DNA from 3 places in the Leuconostoc sp. S50 genome. Region 2 is predicted to be linked to each of the others. Evidence: predicted binding sites of a transcription regulator. Region 2 holds the regulator's gene; each other region holds the start of a gene.
The links. Region 2 encodes Rex, which represses fermentation and respiration genes when NADH is low (regulators of the CRP and FNR family bind a similar motif). Its sites were predicted from a motif close to TTGTGAANTANTTCACAA; they were not measured.
Positions count from the first base shown of each region.

Region 1: adhE (bifunctional acetaldehyde-CoA/alcohol dehydrogenase) is a predicted target of Rex. The motif match lies at 6,357-6,374, and genes of this name have one in related genera.
Region 3: IAE53_RS01185 (zinc-dependent alcohol dehydrogenase family protein) is a predicted target of Rex. The motif match lies at 3,602-3,619, and genes of this name have one in related genera.

Region 1 is NZ_JACVUE010000005.1:105,690-116,626, forward strand. It holds gene IAE53_RS06045 (WxL domain-containing protein) at 1-207, shown strand, start outside; gene IAE53_RS06050 (WxL protein host-binding domain-containing protein) at 331-1,440, shown strand; gene IAE53_RS06055 (hypothetical protein) at 1,465-1,785, shown strand; gene IAE53_RS06060 (hypothetical protein) at 1,775-3,709, shown strand; gene IAE53_RS06065 (helix-turn-helix domain-containing protein) at 3,868-5,457, shown strand; gene IAE53_RS06070 (hypothetical protein) at 5,495-6,178, opposite strand; gene adhE (bifunctional acetaldehyde-CoA/alcohol dehydrogenase) at 6,518-9,220, shown strand; gene IAE53_RS06080 (hypothetical protein) at 9,264-9,422, opposite strand; gene IAE53_RS06085 (DUF1440 domain-containing protein) at 9,558-10,097, opposite strand; gene gndA (NADP-dependent phosphogluconate dehydrogenase) at 10,392-10,937, opposite strand, start outside.
Region 2 is NZ_JACVUE010000004.1:53,826-64,762, forward strand. It holds gene prmC (peptide chain release factor N(5)-glutamine methyltransferase) at 1-472, shown strand, start outside; gene IAE53_RS05000 (L-threonylcarbamoyladenylate synthase) at 469-1,482, shown strand; gene IAE53_RS05005 (helix-turn-helix domain-containing protein) at 1,497-2,465, opposite strand; gene IAE53_RS05010 (ABC transporter ATP-binding protein) at 2,581-4,164, shown strand; gene IAE53_RS05015 (phosphocarrier protein HPr) at 4,379-4,648, shown strand; gene ptsP (phosphoenolpyruvate--protein phosphotransferase) at 4,651-6,366, shown strand; gene tsaB (tRNA (adenosine(37)-N6)-threonylcarbamoyltransferase complex dimerization subunit type 1 TsaB) at 6,417-7,127, shown strand; gene rimI (ribosomal protein S18-alanine N-acetyltransferase) at 7,111-7,668, shown strand; gene rimI (ribosomal protein S18-alanine N-acetyltransferase) at 7,643-8,056, shown strand; gene tsaD (tRNA (adenosine(37)-N6)-threonylcarbamoyltransferase complex transferase subunit TsaD) at 8,049-9,065, shown strand; gene IAE53_RS05045 (redox-sensing transcriptional repressor Rex) at 9,164-9,814, shown strand; gene IAE53_RS05050 (peptidoglycan bridge formation glycyltransferase FemA/FemB family protein) at 9,820-10,857, shown strand.
Region 3 is NZ_JACVUE010000001.1:261,071-272,007, forward strand. It holds gene galU (UTP--glucose-1-phosphate uridylyltransferase GalU) at 1-220, shown strand, start outside; gene trxB (thioredoxin-disulfide reductase) at 353-1,312, shown strand; gene IAE53_RS01175 (VOC family protein) at 1,389-1,772, opposite strand; gene IAE53_RS01180 (fructose permease) at 1,830-2,564, opposite strand; gene IAE53_RS01185 (zinc-dependent alcohol dehydrogenase family protein) at 2,566-3,582, opposite strand; gene IAE53_RS01190 (LacI family DNA-binding transcriptional regulator) at 3,731-4,711, shown strand; gene IAE53_RS01195 (DedA family protein) at 4,738-5,397, shown strand; gene IAE53_RS01200 (phospho-sugar mutase) at 5,438-7,138, shown strand; gene rplS (50S ribosomal protein L19) at 7,262-7,621, shown strand; gene IAE53_RS01210 (gluconate:H+ symporter) at 7,746-9,101, shown strand; gene IAE53_RS01215 (YslB family protein) at 9,425-10,126, opposite strand; gene murI (glutamate racemase) at 10,213-10,937, shown strand, end outside.

The DNA.
Region 1 (10,937 bases), on a different contig from region 2:
GCTGATAACGCAGATAGTCATGTTACTGGAGCAACATCTGTTGATATCCACGGCGCAGCAGCCAAAGTTGCCTCTCATGATACTACGGAAAAATCTGTTTATGATGAGACATCAGGAGCGACATCTGCATCAATGACGTTACCAGCAGATATTGTGACTGGGGACTATCACGCCAATATTACTTACACATTATCAGATGCAGAATAAGTTGTGATTTAAAAATTCACTCATTTCTTAACAGTTAATCCACTTATATGCATGAATTTTAATAGATTAAATCAGCTGTTGATTTAATCTAGTACATAGAAATGATAGAAAGAAGCTTTTCAGATGTTGAATAAATCTGATGTTAAAGTGTTGCCAAACATTTTGGGACAGTTGCTCTTATTAACGATCGTTATTTTCGGTTGTTTTGCATTAAATAAACAAGTATATGCAACGATTGTGCAACAGCCTTTAGAAGCAGCGCAAAAAAGAAATATCAATCAAACTGTTGGTTATACTATTACCAATGAACCGTCTAGCTTACAAATTTCGGATAAGAAGGTTTCGTATTATTATTTAGCCACACGCCAAAAACAAGAATTTACTGTATATATTGATATTTTGAATGGTGCGCATAAAAATACTTTTGATATTAGTGTTAATACAGGTGTTACGAATCGTAATTTGTCAGTTGATTATGGCACACCACTTAGCCAGAGTACAGGTGTCGCTGTAGTAGCACCATTCGAATTTGAAAAAATTGTTGGTGTCGACACAACTAAGTATGGTGTAGAAAAAAATTCTCGAACAACGTTAACAGTACCAGCTGACACACGGGCAAGAATTCCTGTGACCATTCATATGCCAAGAAAACACTATAACGGCATTATGTCAGGTGGTATATCGGTTTTGAAAGAAAATCAGCAGGTTAATGCAAAGTCAACATTACAAAACCAGTATGCTTATGTGAAAGGATTAGTATTACAACAAGGCACTGCTGATATTCAACCCCAACTAGACTATGGTTCGTTGAAAACAATTGCTAAAGATTACCAGCCAAAAACAATTGTGACAATAAATAATTCAACTTTAGTGAACATTGAACATGTTAGTATGTCGGGTACAATTACAAACAAGTTGAATCAAGTTATTAGTAAAGTTAATGTTCAAGATGGTGAGATATCACCCGCTGCAAAGATACCGGTTGAATTTGTTTGGTCGAAAAAGAATTTCAAGAATGGCCACTACAAAATGCATCTTCAATTAAATGATCAAAATAACCATCGCTGGGTATTCACTCGTGATTTTACTGTTACAAACCGCCAAGATGTTTTAAAAGCAGCTCAGTATCACGCGCCAATCAATCGCTTGTTAGTTTTGTTAGTTAGCGTGATCGTACTTTTGATTGCCATTTGTGTTTGGCTATTAGTTAAAAACCATCAAAAAAAAGACTGATATTGTTGGGAGGAGGAAAGTAGTATGAAAAATTATTGGCAGAAACTGGCACAATGTTTTACAGGTCTGATAGTGCCACTATTAATCGGTGATAAAGCAAGTGCTGATGATACTTTAACAGGAACAGTTTCAATCAATATTCATAACGATATTAATTCATCAGTTCCTAAATTTTCTACTAATCCACATTTTGTCGAACATAGTAGTACACACGCTATATCAAACTTACCAAGTACATCAGCTGTGCTTCGAATAGAAATCGGTTTTACGATAATTACGTTTGTAATTTTACTGCTGGTTTTTTTGATGCTAATAAAACGGAAGAGGGCAGCTAATGGTCAGTAAAGGTTTCTTCAGAAATATTATTGCTATACTAATTGCTATGGTTGCGTTATTGATTGGCTTTCCATTAGGTCATGCAGACACTCAGTCATTTATTGATCAAGATGGTAGCATCACAGGCGTACGTCATGCAACATATTATAAAGTAACAACATGGCAAGAGATGTTTAGTGCATACCGGTCTGCGCCTGATAACCAAATGGTTTATTTGTCAGTTGAAAAGGATATTGCGGGGTCACCTGATTTTGCAGGCGGCAACGGTCGTATGATTGCTGGAAAAGGTGTTGATATACTAGGAAACGGTCATAAAATATTTGTCGATAATGATACTAACTATACTTCCGGTACAGCTAGATCAGGTGGGGGACAAGGTTTTTTCTCCAGTGATGCTAGCGTGACGAGCAATACTGAAATGACGGTTGAAAATGCCACGATTATTAACAATCATGCCGATGGTATTTTCGCAATCACGGGTAATGCCACAGCGACAACTATCTATAAGAACATTCACACTGTAAATGGTGCATTGACTAACGGTGCTGGCCCTATTCGAAATGAAAATGGCACTATTAAATTTATGGGGAATAATGTGTTTAATATCCTGCAGGGGCAAAGTATGGTAGACCTTGGATCTGGCTCAAAAATTGATATGAGTCAGACTAAAGCCAATAATTCGGGTGCTGACAATAATGGTGAATGGATTCAAGGTGGTCAAAATGTTGAAGTAGTTGATGGCAATACAACAGTTAACCAGTCATGGGGCATGGATCAGCCTTTTTATACGTATTACACGAAGAATGGTTCTAACTTTTCTGTTGATGCTAACGCAAAGCTGAACTGGAATCTTAATGAAACCTATACAATGTGGTACGACGATGGCAATGCTAATGGTCCACTTAATTGGAATTTAGGAGAAGGCAGCCAATTTATCGTTAATGGTACAAAAAATACTGCTATCCACAATAACAATTGGTTCATGTGGATGAATACCTTAAATGCCCTAAATATCAACATGGCAAGCCACGCTTTGCTTGATATTACGTCAGGCGGTGGTTCAATTAATTTGGATGGCTTCCAAAGTGGCAAAACTATGATTAATATGGCTAAAGATAGTAGTCTGAACTTGTATAACCTCAACACTAGCACATCGTTATTCAGTGGCGTTCCTGTCAGTGGATCAGAAATCAATTTGAATGACCCCACTGATGTAACGATGAAAACAGCTGGTGGATCAGTCTTTCAAAGCGGTTGCAATATTCCAATTAATATCAAAGGTAATGGGCTACGGTTACACGCTTCCACTAATACAGCAGCCGAACAGGACAATGACCTATACAAGCGATTGACTACAGGTAGTACCAACGGTAATTTTACAAGTGCACAAATGTCGCCAACAGCGTATAGTGCCGATGACCTTAAATTTTTACAGAAAGCGATATATATACAATGGGCTCAACCGAATGGCAACCATTTGATTGATGGTAATCTGAATCGAACTTTTGTATTCAATGTTCAAGATTGTCCTCAAAGTGGTCTAGGAGGATTAGCTAGTGAAGGTGGATATTTTGTTGGGTCTAGTGATAACGACATGCATTTTAAATTTTGTGCTGATGAAGGAACGAGTCCAAATGTTAAAATTCAAGTATCACTAGCAAACAATCTTTTGCCCCACCAAACTGCTTATTATTGGCGAAGTGCAGGAGAAAATGATGTTACTACTCTGTCAACAACACCCGACACGATTTTGTCAGTGACTAGTGATGATCATTTACCAGAAGGTGTCACAATGAAAGATGCTGGAGAAGAATATGATGTGACATTTAAGAAGGATGAGGCTTTACTGCTCAAAGCAGGAAATGGCATACCGACTCAACATTTAGGCGGTGCTCAAGCCAGTTTTACTTATTCAATGGTTGATGCGCAATAATGACAGCGTTTTGTATCTACTGTTCAGAAATGTCTTTTTGTAAGTGATACACTAGATAGGTGCTTTATCTGTCATAAATACGGTGATATAGCAAGACGGGACTGGAGAAACTATTATTTCAGTCCTATTTATTTTGACAAGGGTGGTCCGATTAAAACATGAACAAATTTGATTTTTTGTATGAAAAAGATCAATTAACAAAACTGATAATTCTCGATATACTAATTACTAAATCGAAAATAGCACCTACTGGTCAAATTACGATGTCGATTCATGATCTGCAATGCAATCTGAAAATATCATTTGCGATAATTTTAACGTTAACGACAATTAAAAAAAGAATATTAGCATTAGCAGATGATGTTACAACGCTGCATTATGACAACTGGATTGTTGTAGATAGGGATGGCGAGTGGATAAAACTCAATGTCAAGATGGCTGATCATTATATTTGTTTAAAGCAATTTTATTTAAAGACAAGCACTAAATTCAGATTGTTAGACCGAATTATTCAACATGAAGATGATCATTTAATCGATTTTTGCGAAGCGTTGCATTTGTCGCGAACAAAAATCAATGACATGAAATCTCATTTAAATCAAGGTATCACGCAACTAAATCAAGGTATAAGGATAAAAAATTATAAATTAGTTGGTGAAGAAAAAGCTATTAGAGATTTTTTGTTTGCGTTATATTTTTTGTGCTTCAATGGTGCCTACGTACCTGTTAGTGAGCGTGTGATTAACCAAGCAAATCAGAATGTAGTAAGAATAAATAGCACTTTACAAGAACCTTTGTCTCAAGTTCATGTTGTGGCTTTTCGTTGTTATTATGCAGTCAGTGTCTTGCGTCTGAATTTGCATCATGTGATTAAGGATGATTTGCAGCTGTTTGTGCCACAAGTCTATAAGTGCTCACAATGGATAGGCCCTAGTATCAATAGTTTGTTTACCCAAGATCCCTTTATACCAAGACTTACCGGTGCTGATTTGGTAAATGAAATCGAATGGTATATGCTGTTCATTATGGCGTGCGACAACAATACTAAAAAAATCGGCAAGACAGTATTTTTAAGTTCCTATTATTGTGAGCTATTCCAAGCAATTTCAGCTACTATTAATCGGCAATTTGTACTGACGTTTGGAAACAACTATACAAAACAACAAGACGTGACAACAAAATTAAGCGACAAATTTTTCACAATCGTTTTGCGCTATGTAGTTCGTCATAGCATTGGGTCTACCAATGTTAGTGATCATTCTTTCGATCACATCAACAAGTCTATTGATCGGCACCCAATTTGTGCAATATTTCTCTTGAATTGTTTGGCGGATTTAGCTCAGACAATTTATCCGGCGCATTTGCATGAACGGGAAAATTTTTTAAAAGCGACTTTTTCACAATTGTTATATAAGACGTTAACAATTATACCCATTTCCCAATTTATTCAACCGATTAACGTCTATATTGATTTTTCTCAAGGGTTCATGGACAATACTCACGCTGCTCGTTTATTAGAGGAAATAGGGGAGTACTTAAACATATATTTCGTGAAGGACTGGCAAAATGAACCAATAGACGTCTACATATCAGACATGCCAGACGTTGACTGTTTTTCATCAAAAAATGGTGTTTCAGTCACAGTGAATCAATATTTTTCAGATGTCGACTTAACTCGTATTCGTCAATTGCTCATTACAGTACTAGGTAATAAATTTTGGCAGCAAAAGGTTGGTTTGCCACAATAAAAACGTGTGAGTTGATAAATTGCAACTCACACGTTTTTTAAGCTTCACCTGTGATATCACCGTGAACAAGCCGTTTGAAAATATGTCGATCGGCCCAAGCAATGTTACGACCTTGGAAAAGAAAAGAGACAATCGTGCCTAGTCCTAAAGCCACAAGCTGGTGACTGAACGGGAAACAGAATGCTGAAATACCAATGGCAACAGCAAAGTTACTCATTTGCGCTTTACTAGCATTGCCGTGAAAATAATCAAACCGTAAAATGTTGGTCAAGTCATCAAGGGGATGTAGAATCCAATTGACACGCTGATAAATGGAAATCGCAACCCCAATCGTCCACACCGCAAAAATATCGATTGGTAGTAACCACCACCAAGCAAGATGGCGAATGCCTAAGGCAACAAATAGGTTAGCAAAAACACCAACCAATAAACTAAACGACATGCCAAACACAATATTGCCAATTAAACGGGGCCAATTAAAGTGCATGGCGAGCCACATATTCAAAAAAGCGACACTCGTAGCAAAAAAAGCAAGAAATAAACTGATCGGCGCACCAGTTAGATTGGCTAAATTAGCTGCGCCAGCCGTCCAAGGGGCTGATCCCATTGCAGTTGCGACACTCAAGCCATTCCCAAAAGAATTGATAATTAGAGATACAACGAAAAAACTAATTTTTTGTTTGTATCCTAACTGGTAAAATTGTCCGTCAATATAATACATGTCATCTTGTCCTCAAGCTAATATATTATCTTATTATAGCATTGTCACCGTAAAGTGCTTGGCACGTTTATCGTACGAATTCATGATTTTATCATATTTAGGACGCAATATTTACACTTTCTTCATAGAATAGTTATATAATAAGCCGTAGGCGTAATATTAAAAAAATATGCCGATACTGTGATTAAGTACACAATGTTACCAATGTGTTTGTAAGCGCTTGCAAATGTACAATTATCAAGTGTTTAACAAATAAAAATTAAAAGTGTTGCTTTTTCTTGACACTTATTATATACTTAGATTGTTAAGAAATGAGCAAACAAAAAGGAGCACAAAATTATGGCAGAAGCAACTGCAAAGAAGCCCGCTAAAAAGGTTTTGACACCTGAAGAAAAAGCTGAATTAACAGCTCAAGCTGAAAAAATGACAGCCGAATTGGTTGAAAAGTCACAAAAAGCTTTGGCTGAATTTTCAACATTTTCACAAGAACAGGTTGATAAAATTGTTGCCGCAATGGCATTAGCTGGTTCTGAAAATTCACTATTGTTGGCCCATGAAGCCCACGATGAAACTGGTCGAGGTGTTGTTGAAGATAAAGATACCAAGAACCGTTTTGCCTCTGAATCCGTTTATAACGCGATTAAGTTTGACAAGACAGTTGGCGTTATCAATGAAGATAAAATTCAAGGAAAGGTTGAATTAGCAGCACCACTTGGTGTATTAGCTGGTATCGTACCAACAACTAATCCAACGTCCACAACGATTTTTAAGTCAATGTTGACAGCTAAGACGCGTAATACGATTATCTTCGCATTCCACCCACAAGCACAAAAGTCATCAGTTCACGCTGCACAAATCGTTTATGAAGCAGCTGTGAAAGCTGGTGCACCCAAGAACTTTATCCAATGGATTGAAAAGCCTTCAATCTACGCTACAACTGCTTTAATTCAAAATCATGGCATCGCTTCAATCTTGGCTACTGGTGGTCCATCAATGGTTAACGCCGCTTTGAAGTCAGGAAACCCATCAATGGGTGTTGGTGCTGGTAACGGTGCTATCTACTTGGATGCAACCGTAGATACTGACCGCGCTGTGTCAGACTTACTTTTGTCAAAGCGTTTTGATAATGGTATGATCTGTGCCACTGAAAACTCAGCGGTTATCCAAGCGCCAATTTACGACGAAGTCTTGGCTAAATTACAAGAACAAGGTGCTTACCTTGTGCCAAAGAAAGACTATAAGAAGATTGCTGATTACGTCTTCAAGCCAAACGCCGAAGGTTTCGGTGTAGCCGGACCAGTTGCTGGTATGTCAGGTCGTTGGATTGCTGAACAAGCTGGTGTTAAGATTCCTGAAGGCAAAGATGTTTTGTTGTTCGAGTTGGATCAAAAGAACATTGGTGAAGCGCTGTCATCAGAAAAGTTGTCACCATTATTGTCAATTTATAAAGTTGAAAAGCGTGAAGAAGCCATTGAAACAGTTCAATCATTGTTGAACTATCAAGGTGCTGGTCACAACGCCGCAATCCAAATTGGTTCACAAGATGACCCATTCATCAAAGAGTATGCTGATGCAATTGGTGCATCACGTATCTTAGTTAACCAACCAGATTCAATTGGTGGTGTTGGTGATATCTATACAGATGCTATGCGTCCATCATTGACGCTTGGTACCGGATCATGGGGGAAGAATTCATTGTCTCACAACTTGTCAACATACGACTTGCTTAACATCAAAACTGTTGCACGTCGTCGTAACCGTCCACAGTGGATCCGTTTGCCTAAGGAAGTTTATTATGAAGCAAACGCGATTACTTATTTGCAAGAATTACCATCAGTTAAGCGCGCCTTCATCGTGGCTGATCCTGGTATGGTGCAATTTGGCTTCGTTGGTAAGGTTTTGAGCCAACTTGAATTGCGTCAAGAACAAGTCGAAACTAACATCTACGGTTCAGTTAAGCCTGATCCAACCTTGTCACAAGCAGTTGAAATTGCACGTCAAATGGCTGATTTTAAGCCTGACACAGTCATTTTGCTTGGTGGCGGTTCAGCATTGGATGCTGGTAAGATTGGTCGTTTCTTGTACGAATATTCAACACGTCATGAAGGTATCTTGGAAGATAATGATGCTATCAAAGACTTGTTTACAGAACTACAACAAAAGTTCATGGATATCCGTAAGCGTATTGTTAAGTTCTACCATGCACGTTTGACGCAAATGGTTGCAATTCCAACCACATCAGGTACTGGTTCAGAAGTGACACCATTCGCGGTTATCACTGATGATGAAACACACGTTAAGTACCCATTGGCCGACTATGAGTTAACACCTGAAGTTGCCATTGTTGATCCAGAATTCGTGATGACTGTACCAAAGCGCACAGTTGCATTCTCTGGTTTGGATGCTTTGTCACATGCCTTGGAATCATACGTTTCAGTAATGGCCTCAGAATTTACACGTCCTTGGGCGTTGCAAGCTATTAAGTTGATTTTTGATAACTTGGCTGACTCTTATCACTATGATCCAAAGAACCCAACTAAAGAAGGTCAAAACGCACGTACAAAGATGCACTATGCTTCAACTTTGGCAGGTATGTCATTTGCTAACGCCTTCTTGGGTATCAACCATGCCTTGGCCCACAAGACTGGTGGTGAATTCGAATTGCCACACGGTTTGGCCATTGCGATTGCAATGCCACACGTGATTAAGTTCAATGCCGTAACTGGTAATGTTAAGCGTACACCATACCCACGCTACGAAACTTATACAGCACAAAAGGACTATGCTGACATCGCACGTTACCTTGGTTTGAAGGGTAACACAGATGTTGAATTGGTTGATTCATTGATTGCAGCTGTTAAGGATTTGGCTGCGTCAGTTGAAGTTAACCAAACATTGTCAGGCAACGGCGTTGACAAGAAGCACTTTGACGATGCTTTGGATAGCTTGATTGATTTGGTTTACAATGACCAAACAACACCAGGTAACCCACGCCAACCTAGTTTGGCAGAAATTAAGCAATTGTTGAAAGATCAGTTTTAATTAATGTTAATGAAAAACACACGCAACGTGAGTTGTGTGTGTTTTATTGTGTGATCACATAAATCAATAATGCAATTATCACGATGACAACCAAAATTATAGTGCCTTTAATTGATAATAAGCTCAATCCACGCTCTGGGTGGTTGGTGACATCGTTTAAAGTATCATCTAAATTACTGCGACCAAAACTGTCTTTTTTCATGTCGTTCTCCAAAGGGTAAGTTGACGGGATATGTTTCTTTTATTGCTAGATATTGTAATGCAAATTGATGAGGAATACCAGCTGTAATTAAAAAACACAAAGGATAAAATTATCCTTTGTGTGTCAAACTTAGCATTAAATATTTTCAAGATGACCTTTTTTATCTTTAGCGATTAAGTAGTAAACGGTTGCGGCAATTGACCACGCCCAAACGATATGTCCCCAGAATTCTGAGAAATGTTCATCGAATGGTTGATCCCATGGTGCAGGGACCGTTCCAAAGGCGGGCATCAAGATGACGTGCCACACAATCCAAAGAACGATACCATAAGCGGCACCTTGCCACAAACCAATTTTTGACCAGTATTGTGATACAAAAACGTACAAGACTGAAAAGGCGATAGCAAATGAAAAATGTAAAATCAAGGTGAACCAGAAAACTTTTTGATCTTGTGAATAGTAGAAGTAAGATTCAACTAATTTTTTTGGAATACCTAATTGCATGGCCATGTGTTGTGGCGGATTAATCAGGTTACGGGCAATTGTACGAGGTGGAAAAATATTTTCCCAACCAATTTTTACCATACCGGAAATCATACCGGCGATGAAACCGTACCAGACACTTTTGATAATGATTTCTTTGAGACTAGCCTTTGGCTTATTTAAAACAAACATCAATACTCTCCTTAAAATGTGAATAAAATAACAAACAAATATTAATTTTAAACGTTTATCAATCAATTGTCAAGTGAACTAATAAAGGGAGCTAGCCACTTCAAAAAATGAGACAAAAAGTCTCAAAATCGTTTTGATACAAACAAAAAGCCACCAAATTGATGACGACTATTTGATGGCAATAAAATGAGTGTTGTTGTTTTTTGGTATAAGCTGTGGTGCCTTTACACTAACAAATAGATAGTGATTATGAGAAACATTGAACATGAAACCACATATTACTACAGGTTAAAATTAAGCCTCGTCGTACCAAGAATAGTGGAACATTTCGCCGGCTGGCTTATCCACGCGTTCATAAGTATGAGCGCCGAAGTAATCCCGTTGTGCTTGAATCAAGTTGGCTGGCAAAACAGCTGATCGGTAGGAATCGTAATAGGCGACTGCAGCAGACAACGACGGTGTTGGAACACCGGCTGATACAGCAAGTGCCACAACACGGCGGGCTGCACCTTGATACTTTTCAGCAATGTCTTTAAAGTAGCTATCCAAAAGCAAATTATGCAAATCACTTTTAGTTGTATAGGCGTCGGTGATTCGTTGTAGGAATTGTGCGCGGATAATCGCACCAGCACGCCACAATTGCGCAAGTTCACCAAATGGTAGATCCCAATCATAATGATCAGAAGCCATCCTTAATTGGTCAAATCCTTGGGCGTAAGACATGATTTTACCAAAGTAGAGTGCCTGACGAACATCTTCTGCGACGCTGTCTTTGTCACCATCAAAGGTAAAATCAGGACCGTTTAGCAAATCAGCAGCTACGAGGCGATCTGATTTTAG
Region 2 (10,937 bases):
TGCTATTATTGAAACATTAATGTTAGAAAATCAGCGTGTGCGTGGCTTTGCAACAGACATTTCTGATGAGGCACTAACTGTTGCACAAGCTAATGCCCAACGCTTTGAATTGTCATTCTTACACTTTGCCAAAAGTGATGTGTACAGTCAGTTAGATGGTCTGGTATTTGACATTATTGTTAGTAATCCGCCTTATATTGCGACTCAAGATAAGCACGAGATGGATGCGAGTGTGTTGAAATTTGAACCGCATAACGCGTTATTTGCGGAACATGATGGTTTGGATATATATGAACGAATCGCTGCTGGTTTAGATGAACATTTAACAGCACACGGACGCGCGTATTTCGAAATCGGTTATCAACAAGGACCGGCGGTAGTTGATATGATGCAAGCGGCGTTACCCAACGCCAAAATAACATTGCGGCAAGACTTTGCGGGACTTGATCGCATGATTCGAGTGGAGAAATGAAAACAACAATTTTTAAAACAGATGAACAATCATTAGCTGCAGCAAGTGCATTATTACAACAAGGTGAGGTTGTCGCATTTCCAACAGAGACGGTCTATGGTTTGGGTGCTGATGCAACAAACGAGGCAGCAGTGCAAAAGGTATTTACGGCAAAGGGACGTCCAAGTGATAACCCGTTGATTATGACTGTTGCTGATGAATCGCAATTAGATGAGTTTGTGGTGATTTCTGAAGCCGCAAAGACTTTGATGGCGGCATTTTGGCCGGGTTCTCTGACCATTATTTTACCTATCAAGCCAGGACGTGTTGAGATGATCGTCACTGGTGGTTTGCAAACAGTGGCCTTTCGACTACCAGATAATGAAGCCGCGCGTCAATTAATCCGCGTGGCTGGTGTACCAATTGTCGGACCAAGCGCTAATATTTCTGGCAAGCCATCACCTACAACGGCGCAACACGTATGGCATGATATGCAGGGCAAAATTGCAGGCATTGTGGATGATGGTCCGACAACTGTGGGTGTTGAATCGACAGTAATTGATATGTCAGCAACGATACCAACAATTCTTCGTCCCGGTGCGGTGACACAACAACAGTTAGAAGCGGTATTAGGTGTCAGGGTTGTTGACGCAACCAGTACGAAATCAGTTGCTAGTGATGTCACACCAAAAGCACCAGGTATGAAATATCGTCACTATGCGCCAGACAAAAATGTGGTGATGTTTGACCGATTAGATGCACTGACATTAAAAGAAGTGTTGCAAAAAAATGATGTTGTGATGGCACAAGATGCAACGATTGCAGCAATGGCAATTCCCCAAGAAAAAACGTGGTCACTTGGCGAGTCATTAGAAACAGCCACAGAACAACTATTTGCTGGTTTACGTTATTATGACGATGAAGCCACAGTTGCTACCATCTATGTTGAAAAAATGCCACCAATTGGCATTGGTAAGGCATTTAACAATCGGCTGGGTAAAGCGGCAGGAAATCAAGAGTTTAACATCTAAAATAAACAGAGCGCCTAAGGACGCTCTGTTTTTATTTGCGCTAATATTTCCGACACGGTTTTTGAAGGGTGATTGACGAAGTTGGTCAATTGACCATGAGTATCATAAAAAGGATGTTTAATATTATTCATTTGTGTTTGGTGGACTAGTAGTAGCGAACGAATGTTGGGATAGTTTATCGTTTGTAACGCACGATAAAATTCGTATGCTTCTGACTGCGTATTTTGATAGTCTGTGTAAAGATTGGCATAAAGTAATGTGGCTTTTAGGGTGATCTGAACTTCGGCATTACTATCATTTTGGAACAATTCTTGGCAGTGTTTCATGACCTGTTCTAAAAGCGTTTTTGAAAAATGTCTAAGTAAAATATTTTGGATCGTGTTGAAATAATGAGTGGCATGTTGCGTGATGATTTTGCTATCAAGTGCGTGAAATTTGAGGTATTGACGATCAACTGCCCAAAATAGTTTGGCAAATTCATTCTCATTTTCAATTGTCATGAAATAATTATCGGCGAGCTGTAATTCAAATAATGTCCAGCCATCCACGTCGGTTTCTCTCATAAAAGTGATGAGTTCAGTTAACGGTTCTAAAGAATACAAATTTTGATTGTTACCAGTGCCATAAAAAAGTAAATAGGCGCGCATCGCAATAAAACGAATATTGCGTGATCGATCATGTCGATATTTTTCAGACAATGGTAATAGGGCGGAGATGTTTCTCTCATTGTATAAATCATTCACGAGTTGCGTCAATTCATTTTCGTCATCAAAATCGTAATGATTAGCGATGAAAAGAAATTCTGATATATCAACGTTGAGATTCTTTAAGAGGGCGATGAATTGATCGACACGTATGTGGTGACGGTTATGTTCAAACTCACTATAAAACGATCTTGACATCACACCAGCATAAATTTCAGGTTGTGTAATACCTTTAGCAAGACGAATTTGTCTAATTGTTTGACCAAAGTTAATTGTCATCACACTATTTCTCTCTAAATTAAAATATGTCGCCAATTGGCGACGTTTGTTTTATTGTAACACGATAATAAAAAGATGATAATCGTTTTATAAATTTTATAGTGAGGGCATGATCATGTGGCAAATTATTAAAAAATTCAAGCGATTAAACATATTACTTTTACTAGGTCTTTTGATTCAACCTTTAGCGCAAACACTCGCCTCGGTGACGATTTCACAATCGATTAACGCATTGGCAGGCCACCACGTAGCAACTTATCTGTTTTATGTGATTTTAAACCTTATTGCATGGGTTGTTTTGCTTTATTGTGGCTATTATTTTGTGCCAAAATTTGAGGAGAAAGTGGTCCAAATTCAAAGCAATGATATTCGAAATCAGGTGATGAATCGACTATCACAAACTGATTTTCATCAGTTTCATCAAAAATCATCAGATGTATACGTCTCATATTTTACAAATGATATTAATCGGATTCAACAAGAGGGTATGTCAGCACTTTATAGCACTATTAATGCAACGGCACTCGCTATTTTTTCGGGTTTGGCTTTGATTTATTTTGACTGGCGCTTGTTAGTTTATGCCATAGTGTTTGGGGCGTTTTTAACGTGGTTGCCAAGGCTTTTTGCTAAAAGAATGCAAAACGTAACACAAAAACAAAGCGCTGCAAATGAGACTTATACCGGCAGACTCGCGGACATTTTAGCGGGATTTGATACCTTTAAACAATTCAATCGCAGTTCGTTAATGGTAGATAAAATGCAATCGACTCAAGATAAAGTGATGGCACAAAACATTGCTTATACGAAACAGCGTGGCGCTATGCAAGCCAATATTTCAATGGTTAATGTTTTAACGCAAGTTGGCATGAGTCTGTTGAGCGCAATTTTATTTTTTAATCATGACATAAGAATTGGGGCGCTATTTTCGGTTGGTACTTTGTCGGGACTGTTATTTAGTTCTGCCGCAACAGCTGCTGCGAGCTACGCCCAAATTGCCGGAACGCAAGCAATTTTTCAAAAATATCAGTCGATCATTGCAGCGCCAAATCAAGGGCATAGTATCAAAACAATTAAAAAAATTACGTTGCAAGATGTCGTTGTGCGATTTAAAAATGATGACACAATTCATTTTCCAACGTTAACATTCTTAGCCAATCAAAAATATATGATTGTCGGACCAAGTGGCAGTGGTAAATCAACACTACTCAGAGTAATTGCTGGTCAATTAGTGCCGGAACATGGTCACGTTTTGTATAATGACCGACCTGAAGAACTCATTGACAACCAATCCTTACGTCAAGGCATTGCCTTTGTCACACAAACGCCTTATTTATTTTCTGGTACATTGCAAGAAAACATCACTCTGGATCGCAACATTCCTGAAGCACAGTTAAGGCAAGCAATTAAACAGTCTGGTCTATCAGAATTTGTATCTGAAAAAGGATTAGACTGTCAAATTAAAAGTGGTGCAGAAAATTTATCAGGTGGTCAAAAACAACGGATTGCGTTAGCACGGGGATTGGCACTGAATTGTCAGGTCATTTTACTGGATGAGGTAAGCTCAGCTATTGATCAACAGGCTGCTGTCGCCATTGAGCGTGATATTTTATCAATGTCAAATAAAACAGTGCTGATGATCACACATCAGCAACATCCTGCTGTTTTACCACTAATTGATAAGGTGGTTTCGATTTCCTAATAAAGCGCTGAGATGACAGATATATTTTCAATTTACAGAAAATAAATTGTGAACAAAATGTAAACGTTTACATTTAAAACGTTGTTAGATAGGCGTTTTCAGCGTTATGGCTTGATACAACGGCGATTTGTGCTTTTTTTTACTTGATATTTTGTAAGCGCTTTGATAAACTATATTCAGAAGCTGATTAACAGCTAAAAAGGAGAAATTAATCATGGCACAATCAAAAGATTTTCATATCGTAGCAGAAACTGGTATTCACGCACGTCCAGCAACTTTGTTGGTTCAAGCAGCTTCAAAGTTTGCTTCTGATGTTACTTTGTCATATCAAGGTAAGGATGTTAACTTGAAGTCAATCATGGGTGTGATGTCATTGGGTGTTGGCCAAGGTGCTGATGTTACAATCAAAACTGAAGGTGATGATGAAGAAGCTGCTATGGCAGCTATCGTAGAAGCAATGGGCACAGAAGGACTCGCAGAATAACAATGACTAAGAACTTCAAAGGAATCGCGGCAAGTAATGGTGTGGCAATTGCCAAAGCCTACTTGTTAGTTGATCCTGATTTGTCTTTTGACAAAAAAACAATTAATGATGTGACGGCTGAACAAGCACGTGTCGACGATGCTTTGAAGGCTTCTAGTGAAGATGTAACTTTAATTAAATCAAAAGCTGAAAAAAACCTTGGTGCGTCTGAAGCACAAGTTTTTGAAGCGCATTTGATGGTGTTAGCTGACCCTGAAATGTCTGGCGCAATTAAGCAAAAGATTGCTGATGAAAAGGTTAACGCTGAAACTGCTGTCAAAGAAGTAACAGATATGTATATTAGCATGTTTGAAGCGATGACAGACAATGAGTACATGCAAGAACGCGCAGCAGATATTCGCGATGTGACGAAGCGAATTATGTCGCATTTGTTGCATGTTTCACTACCTAATCCTGCGTTGATTGACGAAGAAGTGGTGTTGGTCTCGAAGGACTTGACACCGTCTGACACAGCGCAACTAGATCGCCAATTTGTTAAAGGTATTTTGACTGATTTGGGTGGCCGTACAGCGCATGCCTCAATCATGGCACGTACATTGGAAATTCCTGCTGTTGTTGGTTCTGATGTAGCCACAAAGGAAATTGCTGCAGGTGATTTGGTCATTGTTGATGGTTTGACTGGGGATGTGATTGCCGATCCTGACGACGATACATTAGCAACGTATCAAAAAAAGGCTGATGACTATCTCGCACAACGCGCTGAGTGGGCAAAGCTTAAAGATGAACAATCTGTCTCCGCGGACGGTAAAGAGTTTGTCGTTGGTGCCAATATTGGTTCACCAAAGGATATGGCTGCAGTCTTGGATAATGGTTCTGAAGGAATTGGGCTTTATCGTACAGAATTTCTTTATATGGAATCAGACCATTTGCCAACTGAAGATGAACAGTTTGAAGCCTATAAAGCTGTTGTTGAAAAGATGGGTGACAAGCCGGTTACTGTTAGAACAATGGATATTGGTGGTGACAAGCATTTGAGCTATTGGCAATTGCCAGAAGAAGAAAATCCTTTCTTAGGCTACCGTGCCATCCGAATTTCATTGGATCAAACTGAAATATTTAGAACACAATTACGTGCGTTACTAAGAGCGTCAGCATTTGGTAATCTGTGGATTATGTTCCCAATGATTGCGACACTTGGTGAATTCCGTGCCGCCAAGAAAATCTACGTTGAAGAACGAACTAAGCTTGAAGAATCCGGTGTTAAAGTTGGTGACATTAAGCTTGGCATCATGATTGAAATTCCGGCAGCTGCCATGTTGGCGGATAAATTTGCTAAAGAAGTTGACTTTTTCTCAATTGGTACCAATGATTTGATTGGTTATACAATGGCTGCTGATCGTGGTAATGATCGGGTTGCCTACCTTTACCAACCTTATAATCCATCAATTTTGCGTTTGATTAATAACGTTATTGCTGCGGCACACAACGAAGGCAAGTTTGTTGCGATGTGTGGCGAGATGGCTGGCGATCCAATCGCTGTTCCTGTTTTGATGGGTATGGGCTTAGATGAATTTTCAATGAGCGCCCCATCAGTTTTGCAAACACGTTCATTGATGAAAAAATTAGATACAACAAAAATGGCTGAATTGGCTCAGCAAGCATTAGATGCTGAAACCAACGACGAAGTGATTGCACTCGTTAAAGAAGTCACACAATAATGTATTGAACGGCTGCCTTATGGCAGCTTTTTTGTGATAAAATTAAACCTATGAAGATTTTAGCATTTGATACAAGTAACCAACCACTGACAGTGAGTTTGGCAGAAGACGAACAAATTAAACAGATTTTTACGACCAATATAGCGCGAAATCACTCGATTCAGTTGTTGCCGGCTATTAAGTCTGCTTTGGCAAGTCAAAAATGGCAGCTACAAGAGATTGATCGGATTGTTGTGGCACAGGGACCGGGCTCATTTACTGGATTACGAATTGGTGTTACCGTGGCGAAAGTTTTAGCGGATACATTAAATACCGAATTAGTTGGTGTTTCCAGTCTTGCTGTTTTGGCATCACAAATTTCTTTTAATGGTCTTGTTGTGCCATTATTTGATGCACGTAATCAAAATGTTTTTGCTGGTGTTTATCAAGAAGAAAAGTCAATTTTTCCAGAGTCTCATCAACCTATTAGTAACCTATTTGCTTTTTTGCAGACGCAACCAAGTAATATTTTATTCATGGGTGATACGACACCGTTCCTTGACCAAATTCACGACCAATTTGGTGATCGTGCGTCAGTATTGACGCCTGAAGATAGTTTACCTGAGGGCGAGAGCATTATCAAATTAGGTATTGCCACAACGCCAACCTCTCATATTGCTGATTTCAATCCTAATTATTTACGGAAAACGCAAGCCGAATTGAATTGGCTTGCAGCCCATCCCGGTGAGGACAAGCCAGAAAATTATGTTTTTGAAGTTTAAACGACAACAGCATTTACCGTTTAATTTACCAAAATTTGAGGCACGACAGGTCGAAATTGGTGGGGTATCTTTTGCTTTGCGTCGTGCAACACTAAAAGATATCGATACTTTAATCAAGATAGAAGAAGCGGTGTATGAGGGCGTTGCACCGTGGTTATTGCGTGATTTTATGAGTGAATTATCGCGACCACATGTCCGTTTATATTTAGTCGTTGAACGTCGCGGACAAGTAATCGCTTTTGCCGGCGCAGCGTATCGCTCAGACATTGGTGATATGCATATTACTAATATTGCTGTGGTTCCAATTTGGCAGAAACACGGTATTGGTACGATGTTACTTGAATCAATTCACGAATTTGCACACAACATGCACATGTCGACAATGACATTAGAAGCGCGTCGTTCTAACACCAATGCGCAGACTTTATATCGTAAATTGGGTTATGAACAAACAGAAATTAAGAAGGGCTATTATCTTGGTGACCACGAAGATGCGGTCTCAATGACACTAAATTTTGATAATCAGACGGGCAACAATTGAAGATCTTGATGACATTTGGCAATTAGCAAATGAGTCTTTTGCGCCGTCTCCTTGGCCAAAAGAAGTATTTGAGCATGAACTTGGTAGTCCACGTTCTATTTATTTTGTGACGACAGGTGGCTTTCTTGGCGCGACGCAAATCTTAGATGAGGTTGAAGTTGGTAGTTTAGGTGTTTCGCCTAAATTTCAACATCAAGGCATTGGACAAGCCTTACTGATGGCGGTCTTTGCTTTGCCTAAAACGAAGCGCGTACTTTTAGAAGTAGCTAGCACTAATACAGCAGCACAGGCACTGTATCACAAAGTTGGTTTTCAACCTTATTATCGACGAGAAAAATATTACAAAAATGGTGATGATGCCATTATGATGGAGCGAAAAATTGACTAAAATAATTGCATTTGAATCGAGTGCTGATGAAACCAGTGTAGCAGTAGTTGAAGACGGACATATTGTGTTGAGTAATAGTGTTGCGACGCAAATCAATTCCCACCAACGCTTTGGCGGTATTGTACCTGAAGTAGCGAGTCGTCATCATATTGAGTGGATCACCAGAGTGCTTGATGATGCCTTGGCGCAAGCTCAGGTTAAACCATCTGATTTAGATGCGGTTGCAGTGACTTATGGCCCCGGTCTTGTTGGGTCGCTGCTGGTTGGATTGATGGGGGCCAAAACGTTTGCCTTGGCGCACGACTTGCCAATCATACCCGTTAATCATCTAGCAGGACACATTTCTGCTGCCAATTTTAATCAACCAATCGTATATCCAGCTATGGCCCTGATGGTTTCTGGTGGTCATACTGAATTAGTTTTAATGACATCTGAGAATAAGTTTGAAGTATTAGGTGAAACAAGAGATGATGCCGCTGGTGAAAGCTTTGACAAAGTCGGAAGGCTATTAAAACTACCTTATCCAGCCGGTAAAACCATTGATGAAATGGCACACCGAGGTAAAGCAACCATTAAATTTCCAACGGCTATGGCCCACGAAGATAACTATGATTTTAGTTTTTCAGGATTAAAGAGTGCCGTTATTAATTACGTGCATCATGCCGAACAAAAACAAGAAACGATTAATCAAGATGACTTAGCCACCAGCTTTCAAAATGCTGTTGTGGATGCGTTGATCGGTCGCACGGAGCGCGCATTACGTCATTATCCAGTTAAAAGCTTTGTTTTGGCTGGTGGTGTTGCCGCTAATTCACAATTGCGCGAGTCACTAACGACACTTTTAAATGACTTCAATGATACAATATTTATTCCAGTCCCACTGACATATACCGGCGATAATGCTGCGATGATTGGTGCTGCTGGTTACTGGAATTATAAACAAAATATCTTTGCGGATTTGGATCTTAACACGGATCCAGGATTAGATTTTGAATTGTTACAATCGTGACATCATTGTGAATATTTCACTATCTTTTCGCAAAAGCCTTAAATATATGGTACAATTACTATGCAAAAGTTCACAAGTGAAATTACTGGAGATATATTATGACGCAACAACCAAAAATACCACGCGCAACCGCTAAGCGGTTACCAATTTATTTTCGTTATCTAACTTTCTTACATGATGCTGGTACAGATCGTATTTCATCATCAGAATTAAGTGATGCCATTAAGTTCGATGCTGCGACAATTCGTCGTGATTTTTCTTATTTTGGTGCACTAGGTAAAAGAGGTTATGGCTATGAAGTTAAAGCGTTACTAGATTTCTTTGCCAACGTTTTGGACCAAGATAGTTTGATTAACGTCGCGTTGATTGGTGCTGGAAATTTGGGACAAGCCTTACTTAACTTTAACTTCCATCAGTCTTCAAATATGCGCATTTCTGCTGCCTTTGATGCTGATGAAAAGCGAACAGGCACTATTTTAGCCGGTGTTCCAATTTATAAAATGAGTGAATTGAAGGAACAAATTAGTGCACAGCGCATTAACATTGCGATTTTAACTGTGCCACAAGGTGTTGCTCAAGATATTACAGATCAATTAGTGAGTGCCGGCGTTAAAGGTATTTTGAATTTTACGCCTTTACGTGTCACAGTCCCTGCCAACGTTCGTGTTCAAAACGTTGACTTAACCAACGAATTGCAAACGTTGGTTTACTTCATTGAAAATTACGGTTCAATTACGACAGGATTATAAGTTAAATGACAATTTTAAATTTAGATGATCAAGAAAAAGTCTCAGCATATCAAAAGTTTGTGCGTGAAAATCCAAGAGGACAAGTCACACAAGATCCACTATGGGGTGAATTGAAAGCAAACTGGAACCACGTTTATGTTTATCATGAAACTGATGGACAAATTGATGCAGTTATGTCAGTACTAACAGTTGAGGCCGTCCCTGGTAAAGTTTTAGCTTATGCTGGCCGTGGACCGGTTGCCGATATTGAAGATGTTGATTTAATTAAGGATTTGATTAAGGAAGCTTTAGCAGCCTTACCAGATAATGTCTTCTTGTTGAGAATGGACCCTGAGGTACAGTATTCTGACGAGTTGAATCAAAAATATCTTGATGCAGGTTTCCAGACACGTAATACGCAGGTTACACACATGCATGGCAATATTCAACCACGCAAGAATGTCGTCTTATACTACGATGGTCGCGGTGAAGGTGCTATGCCAATTACAAATGAAGATGAATTGATGTTGCACTTCAAGCCTAAACTTCGTAATGATATCAGACGTGCATTTCGCGATGGTGTGACAATTACATTTGGCGATAGTGAAGATGATATTCGAGCACTATTTGATACCTATGTGGCAATGGCGAAAAACCATGGTATTACCCACAGACCACTAGATTACTTCCTTCGTATGCAAAAATTATGGGCAGGGACAGGATTATTCCGAGTCTATTTGGCTCATTTTGAAGGACAAGTGATTGCTGGTGGTTTAGGCTTTGCTTATGGTGATGAAATTTGGTACATGTATGCCGGTTCTTATCGCGAATTTGGCAAACATAACGCACCCGCTGCCATTCAATATGAGATGCTTAAATGGGGACTGTCGCTTGGCAAAGTCGAATATGATTTTGGTGGCATTGGTGAATTTGATGTTTCTGATGGGCTTTATAAGTTCAAACATGAATTTGCTTATCATGATCCTAATGCTGAATATATCGGTGAACTTGATTGGGTCGTTGACGAAGAAGGTTATAAAGATTACCTCAAACAATTTGATTGATTATAAAAATTAGCGCCGGCAGGCGCTTTTTTGGTATAATAATAAAGTTTTAAGCAAACAGCATATAAATTACATAATAC
Region 3 (10,937 bases), on a different contig from region 2:
AAACACAAAGCCTGGCAAGGGCAATGAAATTCAATTGACAGACGCAATTGATTCTTTGAATAATCGCCAACACGTTTATGCTCATGAATTCAAGGGTAGTCGTTACGATATTGGCTCAAAGATTGGTTTCTTAGAGACAAACATTGAATTCGGTTTGAAACACCCACAGACTAAAGATGCACTGCGTGCTTATATCAAAGAGTTAGCGGCCAAACTTTAATTACTAAAAAACGAGACTAGCTCTCGTTTTTTCATATTAATCATTAAAAGATTTAATGACAGGTTTTGCCCTCGACATTTTCTATAATAACGAGTACAATAGTCATAACAAAAAGTAAGTGTAGGTGTAATGATGCCAGAAAATATTAAAATATATGATGTTATTATCGTTGGAGCAGGTCCTGCCGGCATGACAGCAGCTACCTATGCTTCACGTGCCAATTTATCAGTTCTAATGCTTGATCGCGGTATTTACGGTGGGCAAATGAATAATACGGCAGAAGTTGAAAATTATCCTGGTTTTGATTCGATTTTAGGCCCCGACTTAGCTGAAAAAATGTATTCATCATCAACACAATTTGGTGCTGAATATGGTTTTGGGACAGTCGAACGTGTTGAATTAAAGGATGACTTGAAGTATATTCATACTGACATGGACGATTATGTTGCCAAAGCGGTTATCATCGCGACGGGCTCCGAGCATATTCATTTAGGAGCCGATGGCGAGGAAGAATATCAAGGTCGTGGCGTGAGTTATTGTGCAGTCTGTGATGGTGCGTTTTTCCGTGATGAGGATGTAGTTGTTGTTGGCGGTGGAGATTCGGCAATTGAAGAAGGACTTTATCTAACTAACCTGGCAAAGTCTGTTACTGTTCTACATCGCCGTGATAAATTGCGTGCCCAACAAATTATTCAAGATCGGGCATTTGCGAACCCAAAGATGTCATTTATGTGGCATACAGAAGTAGAAGCGATTACTGGTGATAATGACAAAGTCACAGGACTTGATGTTATCAATAATCAAACAAAGGAAAAATCGCATATTGATGCAGCTGGTGTCTTTATTTATGTTGGCTTAAAAGCAAACACTCAAGGGTTTGAAAATCTAGACATTACTGACTCTGAGGGATGGATATTAACTGATGATAAGATGCAGACGACAATTCCTGGCATTTTTGCAGTAGGAGATGTCAGAGTCAAAGATTTGCGTCAGATTACAACAGCTGTTGGTGATGGCGGCTTGGCTGGACAAGGAGTTTATGACTACATCAGCCATTTACAAACTGCTGTTCAAACAACTACAACTGACTGAAAAATGCGCACAGTAATGTGCGCATTTTTTGTCGATTTAATTATAGAATTAAAAAGCGCCTTTTGGCGCTTTTTGCTTATTTAACTATTTCGCAAAACTCTACAATAACGCCATCTGGTCCTTGCAAGTTAAAGAATTTAATTCCTTTTTCCCAAAATGGTAAATGTTGCACTTCCGTGTTAAGCAAATCAAACCCTTCTGCCTTTGCTGCCGAAAAAGCAGCATCAGCATCAGTTGTATCCATTGAAATATGATTGATTGCACCTGGTTTACCAACAACTTCATCTCCGGCCCAAGTTTCGATGACTAAGTTGTCACGCTGCATGAAGATAACTTTACCAGCAGGAAAATCGCCAGTTTTTTTAAATCCCAATTTTGTCCAAAAAGCCTCTGATTGTGTCAAAGATGATGTGGGAATACCAATGTGTTGTACACCACTATAATAATCTGAAAATGCCATAATAATACCTTTCTAGTAGAATTGCTACTGATATGTTCATTTTACGTAATAATTGCGTTAATTACCAACATCTATTGCCTGATGCTTTAAATTCTTAAAGACGTACTTGTCCGCGATTCCTGTGATGCCACCCTGGAATAGGAATGCAAAAATAGTTCCTAACCCGAAATTATACAAATTAGGGAAAGTGATCACAAAGGCAATAATTGCAAAAATCGTTGGCGGAATATAGGACGCCCACATAGCCTTGAAAGCCGACCCGTGAAAATATTTGAAACGTAAAATTTGCATCAAATCATCGGCAGGGTGTAACACTAAATTCACACGTTGATAAATCGAAATAGCAACGGCGATTAAGCCAACACCAATAAAATTAATTACTGTATACAATACAGTTGCTGCTACTGAGTTAGCATTTGGCATAATTTGATTGAAAATATTTGAAAACCATTGAATAAAAATTGAAAATGGTAACATAAACAAGAAATTACCAATGATACGATGCCAATCTAACTTTTTCATTAATAACGCATTCAGGAATGAAATAAGCATGCCAAGAACTAAAAATGCCCAAAACAGGACAAGTGAATTATTTCCTAATAAAGCTTGACCTAGATTAGCCTCTGCGGCAGTCCAATAAGCTGATCCCAAAAAAGCGGGTTTTATATGTGAAGCTGTGACGAGCGTCAAAACATTTCCCATCGCATTTAAAATCAATGAGATGACAAAAAACATAAGTGATTTGCTCATTGAAATGCTTCGCGGATTATGATGTTGCGCGTTTTGTGCCATTTTATGCCTCTTCGCCACCAACCTTAACGACTGCCTTTGAAACGACACCTAACTTACCATTCACGAAGTCATCAACAGTCTGGTAATCTAATTCGTGTGACATTAGCGATTCGACGTCTAACTTGCCTGATGATAACAATGCCAATGAGTCTTCAAATGCGTTTGGATTGATAAATGATCCTTGAATCGTCAATTGCTTTTGGAAAACTTCGTAAGTGTTCATTTGGAACTTTGCGTCGGGACCGCCAACACCAAACATCAAAACCTGAGCGCCACGAGCTGAGGCTTCAATTGCGGCTTCTTGTGTCTGTGGTAGGCCAACTGCTTCAACAACAACATCGTAAGTGCCTTCGGGAATTTTGTCCCCATCTTTTGTATTATACGTATTTTTCACGCCAAACTTTTCTTTGTTCATAGCAAGCTTTTCAGGAACAATACCAGCCAAATCGACTTGGTGAATGCCATAAGCTTGCAAAATTTGAACAAAGAGTTCACCCATGAAGCCGTCCCCAATAACCAATGCCTTTTGGTAAGGTGTCACTTTAAGAAGTTGAATACCGTGAACCGCACATGAAATCGGCTCAACCACCGCAGCTGACTTAAGTGAAACATTATCTGGAATTTGGTAAACAACTGATGCGGGCGCAGTAAAGTATTCTTCAAAGCCACCGTTGCGTGTTACACCAACTGCAGACAAGTTTTCGCAAAGCTCTGGACGTGCTGTACGGCAATACTTGCATTGACCACAGTAAATATTGGGATCAATTGTGACACGATCACCCACCGCAACGTTTGTAACATCAGAACCAATTTCAGCTACAACACCAGAATTTTCATGCCCCAGAACGATTGGTGGCACAGCATCGGCTGAGCCAGGAAGACCGGCATACAAAGCGTGATCAGTACCGCAAATACCAGCGAATGCTGTATGAATCAACACTTCATTCGGCTTTACCTCAGGCTTTTCAATGTTTTCAACCTCTAATTTTTTTGTACCAGTTAACACAAGTGCTTCCATGTTTGTTCTCCTTTTTACTTTGTGATTAAATTAACTTACGAGGACAATGGTAAACCTTTAACAAGATAAAGTCAAACGTTTATCACATTTATTTTAGTAAGGGGAGTAGACCATGTGATAGAATATTAAGAGAGTATGGAGGATTGCAATGGTAGCAAAATTAAGTGATGTCGCGGCGTTGGCGGGTGTTTCAGTAACAACGGTATCGCGTGTCATCAATAACTATGGTTCATTGAGCCAAAAAACAATTAATAAAGTTCACGAAGCTATGCGAGAGTTGCACTATCAGCCTAATGCCATGGCTCGTTCGCTGCAAGGAAAATCATCGCAATTTATTGGATTGATTTTTCCAAACATGGAAAACCCTTTTTTTACAGCTTTAGCCAGCGAAATTGAACAACAACTATTTGAGCTAGGATATAAGGTCATTATTGCAACTTCAGCTAATAATGTTGAAAAAGAGCGTCAGTATCTTCAAATGCTTGCCGCAAATCAAGTTGAAGGTATTATTACTTCTTCACATAATTTGGGTATTGGTGAGTATCAAAACACCTATTTACCAATTGTTTCTTATGATCGATATTTGGCGGATAATGTGCCAATTGTAAGCGAGGATAATGAACAAGGGGGCTACTTAGCTGGCGAGTATTTGTTGTCTACTGGGGCAAAAAAGCTGTTAATGCTGAGCGATGATGATGGCTCAGAATCACCAACTCATCAACGATATGCAGGATTTTTACGCGCTACACGACAGAATTCTATTCCTGTTGTCAGACAAAATTATAGTTTACAAGGGTTTGCTACAAATAAAGACATCAACAATATGGTGTCTTATATCGTTGAAAATGGTATTGAGGGGGTCTTTGCCTATAACGACGTGGCTGCTATTCAACTAGAAAATGCGCTGCAGAGAGCAGGTAAAAAAGTGCCAGAGGATATTAACATTATTGGGTACGATGGTACGCCAATTGTTCGACGGTTGCATCCAAATTTGCCAACAATTGTGCAGCCGATTGCGGCGGCCGCATCACAATTGATAGAAGTATTGTTTGCACTGATTAAAACACCAAGAACGACTGTGCCAACTGATAGTTTGTTGCCAGTGTCACTGTATTTACCAAAAGACTAACTTTTGGCGACATTTCGGAGGGGAAAATGTTTCTAAATTCAATCACTACATTGCCCAACTGGCTAGATCATTTAATTGCCAGTGATCAACACTTCACATTAACGGCATTTGCCATCATGTTTGCCTTGATATTCATTGAAACTGCTGGGATTGTGACAGGTTTTATTCCTGGTGATACTATTTTGATTACAGTAGGTAGCTTGGCTGGTGCCCATCACAATATTTGGGAATTATTTTTGGCGATTGGTATTTTTGCGATCGCTTCGTTTTTAGGAGATGCTGTTAATTATTGGTTGGGGGCATTGATTACGACACAAGTAGCTAAAATACCTTGGATTAAAAAATATTCACACAGTAACTTGACTGATGAAATTGCTAAAGATTTTCATCCTAAAAGATGGTTGTTATTCGTTGTATTGGGTCGTTTTTTGCCATTTATTCGTGTTGCTGTCCCATTGCTAGCACATCGGTTGGGGTTAGCTTTTCCAGTTTATTTACGAATGGCTGCCTTTGCTAGTGTTTTGTGGTCAGCCAGTATTGTCTCAATTGGTTATTTTGTCGGTCATTTGGAGATACCAAAGGCAGTGACTCTGACCATTTTTATCGTAATTGCTGTGATAGCAATTACTGTTTTGCGTACGAAAAAGTTTAGAAACTGGATTTTGACATTGTTCACACGGAAATAATTTTGTTATAATTTAAGAAAATGGGAAAAGAAGGTTAATCATGAGTTATCAAGAAAAATTGGCACAGTGGCAATCGGCGAATTTGCCTGACTATCTAGCTTCTGATTTGGCATCATATTCAGCTGAAGAGCAGGAAGATGCTTTTTATCAAAACTTGAGTTTTGGTACGGCGGGTATGCGTGGCCTACTTGGTGCTGGTACTAATCGCATGAACATTTATACTGTTCGTCAGGTGACTGAAGCATTGGCACGTTATATTGCTTCGCAAGGGGAGACAGCAAAACAGCGTGGCGTGGCAATCAGTTTTGATTCTCGTCATTTTTCTCCTGAGTTTGCGGCAGATGCTTCACAGGTACTTTCTGCACATGGTATCAAGAGTTATTTGTTTACATCATTGCGTCCAACACCTGAACTATCATTTGCTGTGCGCGAATTGAACGCGTTTGCCGGTATCATGATTACTGCTTCACATAATCCTAAAGAATACAATGGTTATAAGGTGTATGGTGAAGATGGTGGCCAAATGGTTCCCGACGCTGTTTCAGCAGTTGTGAAAGAGTTGGAAGGTATTGCTGATATTTTTGATATCTCATTGGATGAGACAAGCGCCAATGTTCAAATGATTGATGACGATATTGATAACCTTTACTTATCAAAAATGAAAGCAGTAACAGTTGATCCTGAACTAGTAGCACGTGAGGGGGCTTCACTCAAATTTGTTTATTCACCACTTCACGGCACTGGTCAGTATATTGGTGAAAAGGCTCTTCAACAGGCTGGTTTCACTAACTATACTGTCGTTAAAGAACAAGCTGTCATTGACGGTGATTTTCCGACGGTCAAAAAGCCCAATCCTGAAGATGCAGCAGCTTTAACACTTGCGATTGAATATGCAAAGCGCGAAGGTGCAGATGCGGTGGTCGCGACTGATCCTGACGCCGATCGGATGGGTGCCGCGGTTAAGTTGGCGGATGGTAGTTTCCAAGTGCTTACAGGCAATCAAATTGCTGCTGTATTAGTCAATTATCTCTTGACGGCGAAGAAAAATACGAACTCATTGCCTGAAAATGGCGCCATTGTGACGTCAATTGTTTCATCAAGATTTGCATCAACTGTTGCTGAAAGCTTTGGCGTTGAGACTGCGGACGTGTTGACTGGATTTAAATATATTGCAGCAACAATTGATGAATACGAAGCAACAAAATCACATGAGTTTTTGTTTGGATTTGAAGAGAGTTTCGGCTATTTGGTAAAGCCCTTTGCTCATGATAAAGACGCAATTCAGGCACTAGTGTTATTTGCTGAAGTCGCGGCATACTATAAGTCACAAGGCAAAACATTTGCCGATGGTGTTCACGAATTATTTGAAAAGTTTGGTTACTTTGAAGAAAAAACCATTAGTTTGGACTTTCCGGGTATTCATGGTAACGATGAAATGGCAGCCATCATTTCTGAATTCCGAAATAATCAACCAGACGCGATTGGCAGCGTCAGCGTAGCGCGTGTACAGGATTTCTTGTCTTCACTAGAAACTGATAACGCAGGTGCAACGCTCACACTCAAGCAACCAAAAGCTAATGTTTTGAAATATTGGCTAGCAGATGGTTCATGGGTTGCGGTTCGACCTTCCGGTACAGAACCAAAACTAAAGTTTTATATTGGCGTCGTTTCCGATACACAAGCAATATCGCAAGCTAAAATTGATAAAATTGCAAGTGATTTAATGACCCGTGCTAAGTAACACTGGACATAGGGCACTGTGTCTGATATACTGTTGTATGGCTAATAATTGCCATATTAACGACAATCCGCTGTGCGTTTAGCCTACGGGCAAGTGCAAGATTGTCGAATAGGAGAATGACCAATGCGTCAAAATAGTATTTTAGAAAATGTAACATCAGCACAATTGCGTACTGATATTCCTGAATTCCGTGCCGGTGACACTGTTAAAGTGTATGCTAAGATCGTTGAAGGTTCACGCGAACGTATTCAGTTGTTTGAAGGTGTTGTGATCAAGCGCAAGGGTGCTGGTATCCAATCTACTTACACTGTTCGTAAGATTTCTTCAGGTGTTGGTGTGGAACGTACTTTCCCATTGCACTCACCACGTGTTGACAAGATTGAAGTTGTTCGCTTTGGTCAAGTTCGCCGTGCAAAGTTGTACTACTTGCGTGCATTGCAAGGTAAGGCAGCTCGTATTAAAGAACGTCGTCGCGACGTTTAAATTACTGAAAAAAGCATCTCCATGTGAGGTGCTTTTTTTTGCGACAAAATTTAACCACAAATATGAATTGTGTGATAAAATGAAAGCGGTTACAGAAAATAACATATTGTTTAGGAGAATGCTTATGATGTCATTTGTTGTTTTAGGATTGGGCATCCTATTTTTATTAGTCTTGATTATCAAGTTTAAGATTAATACTTTTATTTCACTGATTTTAACTGCTGCTCTAGTTGGCGCGGGATTAGGTATGCCACTGGATCAAATTCCCACTTCAATTCAAAATGGTATTGGTTCATCCCTTGGTGAATTGGCCATTGTGTTTGGTTTTGGTGCAGTACTAGGAAGATTAGTCGCTGATGCCGGTGGTGCTTATCGTATTGCACACACACTGATTGCTAAATTTGGAAAAAAGCGTGTTCAGTTAGCAATTATGGTCGCGGCTTTTATCATAGGTATTGCGTTATTCTTTGAAGTGGGCATGGTGTTATTGATTCCGATTGTTTTTGCGATTGCTTTAGAAGCTTCAGTGCCGTTACTTTATCTTGGTATTCCAATGGCTGCTGCTTTGTCAGTAACGCACGGTTTTTTGCCGCCTCATCCAGCACCAACAGCGATTGCGGGGGCACTAGGTGCTAATCCGGGAACTGTATTAGTGTATGGCTTAATCGTGGCCATTCCGGCTGCTATTATTGCGGGACCGATTTTTACAAAATTAGCACAGAAATTTGCACCAGATGCTTTTGTAGTTAAAAAGCAATTAACGGCATTTGGGCAACAAAAGACTTTTCAAATTAATGAGACACCCAGTTTTGGTATTTCAGTTTTGACGTCATTGTTTCCTGTTTTATTAATGGGAATTACGACCATTTACACAATTATCTACAATGATGGTCAACCTTTTAAAAACCCGAAGGGAATTGACGCTTTCATTACTATGATTGGAAACCCGGTTGCTGCAATGATTATTTCTTTGGTATTTGCTTTGTGGGCAATGGGATGGCATCAAGGTCGTGCTACAAAAGATATGATGGTAACGGTCGAAGATGCTGTTAAATCAATCGCTATGTTGTTATTGATTATTGGTGGAGGTGCTGCTTTCAAACAAATATTGATTGATGGTGGCATTTCAAAACAAATTTCCGATTTGTTTATTCATTCAGCAATTTCGCCTCTGATCTTGGCGTGGTTAATTACTGTATTATTACGTGTTGCATTGGGGTCTGCTACGGTAGCTGCCTTAACCGCGGCAGGGCTTGTCCAGCCGTTGATGGCGGCTTCAGGTATCAATCCCGCTTTGATGGTATTGGTCATTGGAGCTGGATCGTTAGCATTTTCACATGTCAATGATGCTGGTTTTTGGATGTTCAAAGAATATTTTGATTTAAATGTTAAGCAAACACTGCAAATATGGACTGTATTAGAGACAATCATTGCTGTCGTGGGACTGGGAATGGTTCTATTGTTGAATCTCATTGTGTAATTGTTAACTTATGTGACAAGTTTTAACGTAATTTTTCTGTAATGTTTTTGTCAAAATGTAGATACTCTTTTTGGTCATAGTTGGTCTATAATAGAAACATACTCAAATAACATTTGAGTTTCATTACTCCCCCCAGTAATGTTTCAATCAGTTCCCCCAATTACTGATTGAACACCGATAGCTTCGGCTATCAATTCCCTTGACCATCCCCCTCTTAGGTCAAGGGATTTTTTATTATAAAAAAATATAATAATAAAAACCACTAATTTAAACATGTACAAGCGGCTGGAAGAGGCACTGTAATGTATAAAAATTAGTGGTTTTTATTGATTCTTATTTGGATGAGAGGGTACATTGAATGGATCAATTTCTTCACCGGACAAAGCGCTCAGACTAGAGTGTTCCTCGGTGGGCATCAATGTGTCATCAAAATTAAAGGCTAAGAGGGAATCGGTAATTGATTGTTCGCGGGAGATGTCATCATCATTGCGAACCTCAATCATAGTAGCATTTTCTGTTGTATCGTGTGTTTTCTTTAAAAAAGTTTCACGAGCTGCAACGCGTTGCTTAATATCTTCGACATTAACTGTTTCGGTTAAGTCAGTTACGACTTCAAATGAAACGCCTTCATTTTTTTTGAGATACTTGAAATTTGCCTCAGCAATAGCACCAGTCTGAACTTCAAGCTGTTGTGCCAAAAACCCTGCTTCTAGACTAAAATCAGCATTCTTATTCAGACTAAGACGTTGCTTGACTAGATCACCAGTCAATTCCCAGCGCTGATTTTTACTATCTTGAGATTTGATTTCTAGATCGCCGAAAGCAGCATCAGCAAAAAATTCTTTGACAGAAGTTAAAGTGTCAGTTGGAAATTGGCGTGCAATCTCTTTTCCAGCCCAGTACAGAATGTGAGGATAGTCTTCTTGTAATAAATTAACGAGTAAACCATCGCGTAAAAGGCTGAGTGCGAAGCTATTGACTTGAAAATTTGTTCGTAAAATTTTATCGTAATCATTGATGTCCATAAGTGCGGTAATCCTTTCATTTCATTATACACAATTATGACTGTGAAATGCTTGCATTTTTAATTAAGCCGTTCATAATTAATAATATGAATAAAAATAATCCAATTGGGTTCATTGATTCTGGCATTGGTGGTTTAACTGTTGTTAAGGCTGCCCAAGAACAACTACCTAACGAACAATTTATGTATATTGGCGATACAGCACGTATGCCGTATGGTCCTCGGCCAGCTCAAGAAGTAATCGATTATACTTTTCAGATGGCCAATTTTTTGATTGAAACAAAAAAGATTAAATTACTGGTGATTGCCTGCAATACTGCGACGGCTCGAGCACTACCACTGTTACAGACCAAGTTACCAATTCCCGTCATTGGCGTAATTCAATCTGGTGCCGAAGCAGCAGTTCGCATGACTAAAAGTAACCATATTGGTTTAATTGCCACCCAAGGTACGGTAACAAGTGGTATTTATGAAAAAGAAGTGGCTAACTTGGCGCCGAATGTTATAGTGCAGGCCCAACCTGAACCTGATTTTGTTACGTTGGTGGAAGACGATGACTATGAATCCGCATACGCCCAAAAAATAGTGGCAGATCACTTAAGTCATTTTGGTGATGACACAGTTGATACGCTTATTCTAGGGTGCACACATTTTCCGCTCTTAGCACCATTTATACAGGTAGCAGTTGGAAATGGCGTTAAACTAGTTGATGCCGGTGCTGAGACAGTGAAGGTTGTTAGGCAATATCTTGATACATACAACCTGCATTCAGATGTTGTTCACGGACATGATCATGATATTTATCATACGAC